2 regions of the Pantoea sp. B65 genome follow, and region 2 is predicted to be linked to the other one. Evidence: predicted binding sites of a transcription regulator. Region 2 holds the regulator's gene; the other holds the start of a gene.

Region 1 (5,639 bases), on a different contig from region 2:
TTGTCCTGTTTCGTTGGCAGTATAAAAAAAGTTGGTTCAGTTTCGCCCATTATAGCCTGAATCAGGCGGGGCGCGGCCAGCGCACCGCAGCCTGAAGCATAACGGGTATCGCAGGCAAAACGTACTGGCAGGGGGCAAAACCCCTGCCGCAAAAATTACTGCTTAGCACGCGCTTCCAGCATGGCTACCGCTGGCAGCACTTTGCCTTCCACGAACTCGAGGAATGCGCCGCCGCCGGTAGAGATGTAGGAGATTTTATCTTCAATGCCGAACAGGTCAATTGCTGCCAGGGTGTCACCACCGCCAGCGATAGAAAATGCTTCGCTGTCAGCGATAGCATTAGCGATGATTTCAGTGCCGCGACGGAAGTTAGGGAACTCAAACACGCCTACCGGGCCATTCCACAGAATGGTTTTGGCTTCTTTCAGCAGTTTTGCCATGGCTTCTGCGGTTTCGTCGCCGAAGTCCATAATCTCTTCATTATCCTGAACTTCAGAAACTTTTTTCACGGTTGCTGGTGCAGTTTCAGAGAATTCCGTGCCGACGCGAGAGTCAGTAGGCACCGGAATACCAAACTCATCACGCAGGCCTTTCGCCGCTGCCACGAAGTCAGGTTCGTACAGAGATTTACCGACATTGTTGTCGATAGCCACGAAAGTGTTGGCAATACCACCACCAACGATCACCGTGTCAGCGATTTTTACCAGTGAGTTCAGCACGTCGAATTTAGTGGAAACTTTAGAACCGCCAACCACGGCAACCATTGGGCGCGCAGGCGCTTTCAGCGCTTTACCCAGGGCGTCCAGCTCAGCAGCCAGCAACGGACCGGCACAAGCGATTGGCGCAAATTTGCCTACGCCGTGGGTTGATGCCTGGGCGCGGTGTGCGGTACCGAAAGCATCCATCACAAACACGTCGCACAGTGCGGCGTATTTCTTCGACAGCGCTTCGTCGTCTTTCTTCTCGCCTTTGTTAAAGCGAACGTTTTCCAGCACGACCAGTTTGCCTGCGGTCAGTTCAACACCGTCGAGGTAATCTTTCGCCAGGGTAACGTTATCGGCACCCAGTTTGTCTTTCAGGTAGTTAACAACCGGCAGCAGAGAGAACTCTTCGTTGTATTCACCTTCGGTCGGGCGACCCAGGTGAGAGGTTACCATCACTTTTGCACCCTGTTTCAGTGCTTGTTCGATGGTCGGCAGAGAAGCACGAATACGTGCATCAGACGTCACTTTCCCTTCTTTAACTGGCACGTTTAAATCCGCACGGATCAGAACACGTTTACCAGCAAGATCCAGATCGGTCATCTTAATTACAGACATGGTGAACCCTCTCGGTTGATTCTCATAAGTTTTGCCGGACGCTGACTGCGTCCTGGGTGAAACCGCTTGCGGCCATTGCTAACGTGGTGTCGATCATACGGTTAGCAAAGCCCCATTCGTTGTCGCACCAGACCAAGGTCTTAATCAGGTGCTGACCACTAACCCGCGTCTGCGTGCCGTCGACAATAGCACTGTGCGGATCGTGGTTAAAATCAATAGAGACTAACGGTAGTTCCGTATAGTCAACTATACCACTAAATGCCCCTTCTGATGCATTTTGCAGTAAGGCGTTGACCTCACTGGCATTGACAGCATTGCGTACACTGACGCTTAAATCGATGGCCGTAACGTTAATCGTTGGCACGCGTACGGCAATAGCTTCAAAGCGGTCGTTAAATTTCGGAAAAATACGGGTAATCCCCGCCGCAAGGCGCGTATCAACCGGAATGATCGACTGACTGGCGGCACGGGTGCGGCGCAAATCGGGATGATAGGCGTCGATCACCTGCTGATCGTGCATCGCGGAGTGAATCGTGGTTACGGTGCCGGATTCAATATTAAAGGCGTCATCCAGCAGCTTAATAATCGGAATAATGCAGTTGGTGGTGCAGGAGGCATTCGACACAATGCGGTCGCTGCTGCGCAGCGCTTGCTCATTGACACCAAAAACCACGGTGGCGTCCAGATCGTTACCGCCAGGATGGGAAAACAACACCTTTTTTGCCCCGGCCTGCAGATGCGCCTCGCCATCAGCGCGACTGCCGTAAACGCCGGTACAGTCGAGCACCACATCAACATTCAGTTCGCGCCACGGTAGCTCAGCAATTTGCGCCAGATGCAGAATACGAATGTTATCGTCGCCGACCGACAGCTGGTCGCGCTCCTGACGCACATCCCAGGCAAAACGCCCGTGGCTGGTATCATATTTCAGCAGATGCGCCATGCCCGTGGCATCGGCCAGTTCATTGATGGCAACCACTGTAATTTCAGCCCGACGCCCGGTTTCGTACAAAGCACGTAACACGTTGCGCCCGATGCGTCCAAAGCCGTTAATAGCTACGCGAACGGTCATATCACTCCTGCGTTACAATTCACCTGTTTATCCAGCCGATAGCCTGTCCCAGCCGTTTCAATTTGTACAGGGAATTTTACCGCGCAAATTAGCTTACTGAGGTTGGCATAACTGCCAACTGAAACGCTTCAGCCAGAATAAAGGAAGTCAGGAATAGCGGGAATGATTGTGATCAATTATGCTGCAAAATATTAGATCTACATCACAAATATGAACAAAAAAGAGTTATTACTGCAGGAATAATTCAGGAAAAAGGCGGCATAAATGCCGCCTTTACCTCAGTGCCGCCGGAGAGCCAGTAATGGCTGCTGGCGGTTACAGCAGTTCTTTTGCTTTTGCAACCACATTGGCCACGGTAAAGCCAAACAGATCGAACAGTTTTTCAGCCGGTGCCGACTCGCCGAAAGTGGTCATACCGATCACCGCGCCATTCAGGCCGGTGTATTTGTACCAGTAGTCAGCAATACCCGCTTCGATAGCAACGCGGGCGCTAACCGCTTTTGGCAGTACAGATTCACGGTAGGCCGCATCCTGCTTGTCAAAGGCGTCGGTAGACGGCATGGAAACCACGCGCACCTTGCGACCTTCGGCAGTCAGCTGATCATAAGCACCCACCGCCAGCTCAACTTCGGAACCGGTAGCAATCAGGATCACTTCCGGCTGACCGGCACAATCCTTCAGTACGTAGGCGCCGCGCGTCACATTTGCCAGTTGCTCAGTAGTACGATCCTGCTGCGCCAGGTTCTGACGGGAGAAGATCAGTGCTGTCGGGCCATCCTGACGCTCGATAGCATATTTCCAGGCTACCGCAGACTCAACCTGGTCACACGGACGCCACAGGCTCATATTTGGCGTTACGCGCAGGCTGGCCATCTGCTCAACCGGCTGGTGCGTTGGGCCATCTTCACCCAGACCAATAGAGTCGTGGGTATAGACCATGACCTGACGAATCTTCATCAGTGCCGCCATGCGTGCAGCATTACGTGCATATTCAACAAACATCAGGAAGGTCGCGGTGTACGGCAGGAAACCACCGTGCAGCGAGATACCGTTAGCGATGGCGGTCATACCGAACTCACGCACACCGTAATGGATATAGTTACCGGCCAGATCTTCGTTGATGGCTTTCGAACCAGACCACATGGTCAGGTTGCTTGGCGCAAGGTCAGCGGAGCCGCCAAGGTATTCCGGCAGCAGCTTACCAAAGGCTTCGATGGCGTTCTGCGAAGCTTTACGGCTGGCGATTTTCGCCGGATTAGCCTGCAGCTGCTCAATATATTTCTGTGACTCTTCCTGCCAGTTGGCTGGCAGCGCATTCACGCTACGACGCTTAAATTCAGCAGCCAGTTCCGGCCAGGCTTTGGCGTAGGCGGCGAATTTCTCGTTCCATGCGGCTTCTTTCGCCTGACCCGCTTCTTTCGCGTCCCACTGAGCATAGATCTCTTGTGGAATGACAAACGGCGCATGTTCCCAGCCCAGTTGCTTACGGGTCAGGGCGATTTCCGCGTCACCCAGCGGCGCGCCGTGTGAATCGTGGGTGCCAGCTTTGTTTGGTGAACCAAAACCGATGACGGTTTTGCACATCAGCAGTGATGGTTTGTCACTAACGGTTTTCGCTTCTTCGATCGCCGCTTTGATCGCCGCAGCGTCATGGCCGTCAACGCCGCGCACCACGTGCCAGCCGTAGGCTTCGAAACGTTTTGCGGTATCGTCAGTAAACCAGCCGTCAATATGGCCGTCGATGGAGATACCGTTGTCGTCATAGAAGGCGACCAGTTTGCCCAGTTTCAGCGTACCCGCCAGTGAACAAACTTCGTGGGAGATACCTTCCATCATGCAGCCGTCGCCCATAAACACATAGGTGTTATGGTCAACGATATCGTGGCCTTCGCGGTTGAACTGTGCCGCTAACGTGCGCTCAGCAATGGCGAAACCGACCGCATTAGCGATACCCTGGCCGAGTGGGCCAGTGGTGGTTTCCACACCGACGGTGTAACCGAACTCAGGGTGGCCTGGGGTTTTGGAATGCAACTGGCGGAAGTTTTCCAGCTCTTTCATCGGCAGATCGTAGCCAGTGAGGTGCAACAGGCTGTAAATCAGCATTGAGCCATGGCCGTTAGAGAGGATAAAACGGTCACGATCGGCCCACTGCGGGTTGGTTGGGTTATGGTTCAGATAGTCGCGCCACAATACTTCGGCGATATCTGCCATGCCCATTGGGGCACCCGGGTGGCCAGATTTGGCTTTTTGCACTGCATCCATACTGAGTGCGCGAATGGCGTTGGCAAGCTCTTTACGAGAAGGCATTTTCTACTCCAGTTCGGGGGTGATTCGCTTCGCCGTCCCTAACTTATTGTAATTAATCAGTTATCAGGCAAAGCCAAAGGAAAGACGACAATCAATGTACATGAAAAACAGGGGAAATGTACATGGCGTATATTGCAAAAAAACCGGCACAATTCGCGCTTTGCGACCTGATCGGCTATGCATTTACCAGCTAAACAGCTATAAAAAAATGATTCTGCGAAAATCTGCTACGCTGAGATTTTTTCAGGTGTTTGTTTTTATTGCCTTGTTACGTTGAATGTTACCTTTATGGGATAAATGGAATGAAAATTCGAACTTCTGTGCTGGCATTGAGCATTGCCACTTTACTTTCTGGTTGCCAGAATCTGGATACCAATTCTTTAATGCAGTCCGGCGCGCAGGCTTTCCAGGCTGCCACCCTTAGCGATGAACAGGTGAAAGAGCTGAGCAATAAATCCTGTCAGGAGATGGACAGCAAAGCACAAATTGCACCCGCCAGCAGCGAGTATGCCAAACGACTGGCAAAAATTTCTGCGGCGCTGGGCGACAATATCAATGGTACTCCCGCCAACTATAAGGTCTATCTGACCAAAGACGTCAATGCCTGGGCGATGGCCAACGGCTGCATCCGCGTCTATAGCGGTTTAATGGATCTGATGAGCGACAATGAAGTCGAAGGTGTGCTGGGTCATGAAATGGGCCACGTCGCGCTGGGGCATACGCGTAAAGCAATGCAGGTCGCCTGGGCCACCACCGCTGCGCGTACTGCGGCAGGATCTGCCGGTGGTATTGCCGCCACGCTGTCGCAATCACAGCTGGGCGATCTTGGCGAAAAGCTGGTTAATGCACAGTTCTCTCAGACCCAGGAGTCGCAGGCAGATGACTATTCGTTTGATTTGCTGAAGAAACGCGGCATTAATCCCAATGGCTTAGCCACCAGT
Region 2 (5,639 bases):
TATTTCACGTATCCATAACGTAGAATCAGACGAGGTAGTGAATGTCAGCGGAAAAAATGGCGGTAACACGCGCAACATTTGATAAGGTTATTTTGCCTATTTATGCACCAGCGCAGTTTGTGCCGGTGAAAGGTAAAGGCAGCCGCGTGTGGGATCAGCAGGGTAAAGAGTATATCGACTTTTCCGGTGGGATCGCGGTAACCGCTTTGGGTCACTGCCATCCGGCGCTGGTTGAAACGCTGAAAACCCAGGGCGAAACCCTGTGGCACACCAGTAACGTCTTTACTAACGAGCCGGCACTGCGCCTTGCCAGCAAGCTGATTGCCGCTACTTTTGCTGAGCGTGTATTCTTCGCTAACTCTGGTGCGGAAGCTAACGAAGCCGCATTTAAACTGGCGCGTTATTATGCTTCCTCCCGTCACAGCCCGTACAAAAGCAAGATTATCGCTTTCCATAATGCTTTCCATGGCCGTACGCTGTTCACCGTTTCTGTCGGTGGTCAGCCAAAATATTCCGACGGATTTGGCCCGAAACCGGCTGATATCGTGCATGTGCCTTTTAACGATCTGGCGGCGGTAAAAGCGGTGATCGACGATCATACCTGCGCCATTGTGGTGGAGCCGATTCAGGGGGAAGGCGGCGTGATGCCGGCTACCGCTGAATTTATTCAGGGGCTGCGCGCACTCTGTGATGAGTATAAAGCGCTGCTGGTATTTGATGAAGTGCAGAGCGGTATGGGACGCAGCGGCAAGCTGTTCGCTTATGAGCACTACGGGGTGGCGCCGGATATTCTCACTACCGCGAAAGCGCTGGGTGGCGGCTTCCCGATCAGCGCCATGCTGACTACCGACGAGATTGCTTCAACCATGGCGCCTGGCGTTCATGGCACCACCTATGGCGGCAACCCGTTAGCCTGTGCGATTGCCGAAACCGCACTGGATATTATCAATACCGAGGAAGTACTGACTGGCGTCGAAAGCCGTCGTCAGCAGTTTGTTGCCGCACTGAAAGCAATTGATGCGAAGCTGGATGTATTCAGCGATATCCGTGGTAAAGGTTTGCTGATTGGTGCTGAGCTGAAACCGCAGCACGCCGGGAAGGCTCGCGATATCCTGAATGCGGCGGCGGCCGAAGGGGTGATGATCCTGAATGCCGGGACTAACGTGATTCGTCTGGCGCCGTCACTGGTTATCGAACCGACCGATATCACTGAAGGTATGGCGCGTTTTGCCCTGGCAGTTGAAAAGGTGCTGGGTAAATAACTTCCCAGCGGCATTAACCGGGTGGCATAACTGTCACCCTGATATTATGACGGTTTGCGCAATTTCCTCACCAGCCACTGTCCGTGCTGTGGTCGCTGGCTCCACGCCAGCGATGAGATGGTATGCATTACGCTCAGATGGCCGAGAATGCGCTTTACGTGGCGCTCCATAATGGTCTCCGGCCCCTGCTGCAGTCCCTCCTGCTCTTCCAGAATATTGCTATCCGACCCCGGACCGTCATACTCCAGTCGCTGCTGACAGCGTTGCAGTGCAATCTCGCAGGATTGCAGCCAGCGTTCAGCCAGCGTTGGCGTCAGCATGGTATGTTCACGCGCCAGAATAGTCATGGCGTTAATATGCTCGACGATAAACTGACTGTGCGTTACCCACAGCTTCATATCCGCCAGGTAACGGTCATTAAACCCGGGTTCCTGCATTGCCTGATTGAGCGAGTTAAACAGCGCATTATGGGCCTGATTTACCCGGATACGCTGATAAGCCAGTTTATCCGCGCTGTGTTGACTGCCAAGCAGCATTTGTAATGCATCCTGATAGGCGCCCAGCGCGTCGTGGGCGTTGCGCCGCATTAAGCCGCTCTGCCACTGCGGCCACAGCCAGACCATACCGCCAAAGGCGATCAGGCAACCCATCACCGTATCCATTAAGCGTGGTAGCAGGAACTGCGAGCCATTCAGCGTCAGCAGCTGTAATGAATAGACGGCAGTCACGGTAAAACCGACGGTGGCCCAGCCGTAAAATTTGCGGATAAACAGATAGCTCACTAGGGTAATCACCAGCATCGCCAGTAACACCCAACCTTCCGCCACGCTGAAACGCAAGGTTGCCGCGGCGATGACCAGTCCCGCCAGCGTGCCTAAGGCACGGTGTTGAATACGCACGCGCGTTGCACTGTAGCCATTCTGGCTGACAAACATAATTGTCATCAGGATCCAGTACGGTTTAGGAATATTAAAAAATAGCGCCATCGAGCTGCCAAACATCAGCATGACCGCGAAGCGTCCGGCAGTGCGCAGCGCCGATGATTTGAATGACAGATAGCTTTTCAGCGCCGGGATCAGCGGCAGGCGGCGTTGTCGATCGGCCATCAGGTCGCGTTGATAGAGTGGGCGCTGAGTACGCAGCACCCGTGCAATACGGCTGAAATGGTAATAGCAAAAGTTACCTACCGGGTTATCGCTGTGCTGGCGCGCGATTTTCTCCAGCGCCTGCAATTGCTTCTCCATACTGAAGCGGTCGGGCAGTTTATGGTAAAGGATGTCATCGGCCAGCTGGCGCAAGCGTGCGGCGATCACCTGCGCATTCCAGCGGATGACGGCTTCGGCATGACTCTGCTCCACCAGTTTCTGCACCTCTTCGGGTTGATGCAGACTGACCGAGATATGTTCCTGCAGATCCAGCGCCACCTGAAAGGCGCGCGTCAGGCGTTTATGGTGGTTATCACGGTTGGCCGCCAGCATATGCATCTGCTGATAGCAGGTAGTGATCAGGTCGACAGCTTTCTGCTGACGCGCCAGCAACGGTGGCAGCGCTTTTTCCGGGTCGGTCAGTTTGGTCAGCAGGCTATACTTGGCATCGCAGTAGTCTGCCAGCTCGCGATACAGCAAACTCAGTGACTCGCGCAGCGGCTGCTCTTTCCACAGCCAGAACCAGAACCAGTTAAATACCCCATACCAGATGGTGCCCAGCACATAGAGTAATGGCGGCTGCCACATCGGCATATGACCGGCAAGGCTCAGGGTAAAAATCCCGGCAATCAGTGAGGCTGGCAGCAGGCGGGCATGTAGCGGGCTAATTTCACCGGTGACGCCAAGCAGCATCGCCATAGCAAACAGGATCGCCGGCAACGGGATGCTGTGTTGCGACATCCATTGAATCAGAAAGCTGCTGAGGGCAAACAGGCTGCCACCGATAATCAGACGCTTGAAAAAGCGTTTATGGGGGGTATCAAGACCAGCAATATTGCAGCAGGCAGGCACTAACGAAAACAGTAAACCCTGTTGTAAACCGCCAAGCAGCAGACCAACCGCCACAGGTAAGCACAGCACCAGCGTTTGCCGCAGCGCGTAGTTTACTTCCGGGTGATAGATAATTCTCCGCCACATCAGATGATCACAACATAAAAAAACGGCGCGATCGCGACTGCATCACGCCGTGGTTTCAGGCTGGCTTAACGAGTGCCATACACGACAATAGTTTTGCCGTGTGCGGAAATCAGGTTCTGATCTTCCAGCATTTTCAGAATACGACCGACGGTTTCACGTGAACAGCCAACGATCTGGCCGATTTCCTGACGGGTGATTTTAATCTGCATCCCATCCGGGTGAGTCATCGCATCCGGCTGTTTCGCCAGATTAAGCAGGGTTTGTGCGATGCGGCCAGTGACATCAAGGAAAGCTAAATTGCCGACTTTCTCTGAGGTTACCTGCAGACGGCGAGCCATCTGAGAGGAGAGACGCATCAAAATATCCGGGTTAACCTGAATCAGCTGACGGAATTTTTTATAAGAAATTTCAGCCACTTCACAGGCAGTTTTTGCCCGCACCCAGGCACTACGTTCCTGACCCTCTTCAAACAGGCCAAGTTCGCCGATGAAGTCTCCCTGGTTAAGATAGGAGAGGATCATCTCTTTGCCTTCTTCATCCTTGATCAGCACAGCTACAGCGCCTTTTACGATGTAGTAGAGCGTTTCAGCCTTTTCACCTTGGTGAATCAGCGTACTTTTGGATGGATATTTGTGAATATGGCAATGTGACAGGAACCATTCGAGAGTAGGGTCTGTTTGCGGTTTGCCGAGAACCATTCGCTTTTATCCTCTGTTGTAATCGTGCCCTAAAAACAGGGGGATTCGTTCCCTGCAGGCGTTGAAATATTCAAGCGTTTTCCCATCAGGAAAGTTGTCCGGGCTTCTGTTCAGAGCTTAGCTCATAATGTCGTCCCGCTTCCGTCGTGCTTATCGATGCCGACGAAAATATTACAGCTTTGTTTGTAGCACAGCTTGCAGCAAGTGTCTCCTGTTGTCTCGCTTCAGCATGATGTGAATCGCTCGCCGTTGCCGTTTTTCCGCTTACAGCGTACTCTGAAGTTAACTGAATGAATTAGGGGATAATGTTATGCAGGCGCGAGTTAAGTGGGTAGAAGGGCTAACATTTTTAGGAGAATCCGCATCCGGTCACCAGGTGCTGATGGACGGCAATTCCGGTGATAAAGCGCCAAGTCCGATGGAAATGGTATTGATGGCGGCGGGGGGCTGCAGCGCAATTGATGTGGTTTCCATTCTGCAGAAAGGGCGTAACGATGTGACGGACTGCGAAGTGAAACTGACTTCTGCCCGTCGTGAAGAGGCGCCGCGCATTTTTACCCATATCAACCTGCATTTTGTGGTCAGCGGGAAAGCATTATCCGACAAAGCAGTCGCGCGCGCCGTTGATCTGTCCGCGGAGAAGTACTGCTCGGTGGCGATTATGCTGGGCAAAGGCGTCGAGATTACTCACAGCTACGAGGTTATCGCGCTGTAAGCTGTTCTCCAGGCCCTGCGAAGTGAACAGGACCTTCTTCAGGTCCTGTTGCGTTCAGATGCTGTCCGCAGGCTAGCGAAGCTTTCGGATAGCGCCACTTTTATTGTCTTTGATATATTTATTATCCCAGTTATTCAGGAGATAAATAGTTTCATCTGTATATTTTGAAAACCAAATGGTCATTGGTTGATTATCCTTAGCTATACAGTTGTCCTTACTTTGCATATCGTCAAAACACAACAAGTCACTATCCTGGGCTGTCCCTGAATCAGACCTATACTTCCCAATCCAAAAGTTTATGGCATAGCCATTTTCATCAACAGGGATATGGAATAGCTGTTTAAAATGTGGCTTATTATTTTCCCACCATTGAATTTTTCTTCGATCGGTGAATGGAAGATTTTTAACAATAATGTAGTAGCTCCTGATGTCACTTTTGTAATGTACGTCAATGATTTTAGTCGGTAGTATCAGCCACCAAGTGAGCATACCTGTTGAGATACTCACTGTCATAATCAGCCATTTAAATTTTGTCAAAACGGCTGCCCTCAATAGTTTTTATTGTATTCATCTCACTGATAAACGGGCGAAAGCCATAACCCTCCCAGCGTTGCAGAACAAACCAGATGCGGAAAATACGGAACTGACGGTATAATCGGTGAATAATATCACTGTCATCAAGACCGAAGTGATCCTGTATGCGGTATTGCAATTTTGCATGGTAGCGATCACCATTAATTCCCAGTGACTCAAGAGTGATGTGTGTTGCCCAGGTGTCATGCACACTAATAGTTAGCCCATTAATATTATCTATCCAGCGGTTAAATTTTGGTAAATATGA

Evidence for each region. Region 2 encodes CRP, which controls carbon source genes, mostly activating them, when cyclic AMP is high. Its sites were predicted from a motif close to ATGTGANNNNNNTCACAT; they were not measured.
Region 1: epd (erythrose-4-phosphate dehydrogenase) is a predicted target of CRP. The motif match lies at 2,582-2,599, and genes of this name have one in related genera.

What each region holds. Positions count from the first base shown of each region.
Region 1 covers NZ_JAHXPU010000009.1:4,160-9,798, forward strand. The annotation lists gene pgk (phosphoglycerate kinase) at 156-1,319, opposite strand; gene epd (erythrose-4-phosphate dehydrogenase) at 1,342-2,391, opposite strand; gene tkt (transketolase) at 2,707-4,698, opposite strand; gene JWF83_RS00595 (M48 family metallopeptidase) at 5,001-5,639, shown strand, end outside.
Region 2 covers NZ_JAHXPU010000015.1:470,378-476,016, forward strand. The annotation lists gene argD (bifunctional acetylornithine/succinyldiaminopimelate transaminase) at 42-1,262, shown strand; gene JWF83_RS04985 (YccS/YhfK family putative transporter) at 1,307-3,385, opposite strand; gene crp (cAMP-activated global transcriptional regulator CRP) at 3,451-4,083, opposite strand; gene JWF83_RS04995 (OsmC family protein) at 4,394-4,798, shown strand; gene JWF83_RS05000 (DUF943 family protein) at 4,871-5,335, opposite strand; gene JWF83_RS05005 (DUF3289 family protein) at 5,322-5,639, opposite strand, start outside.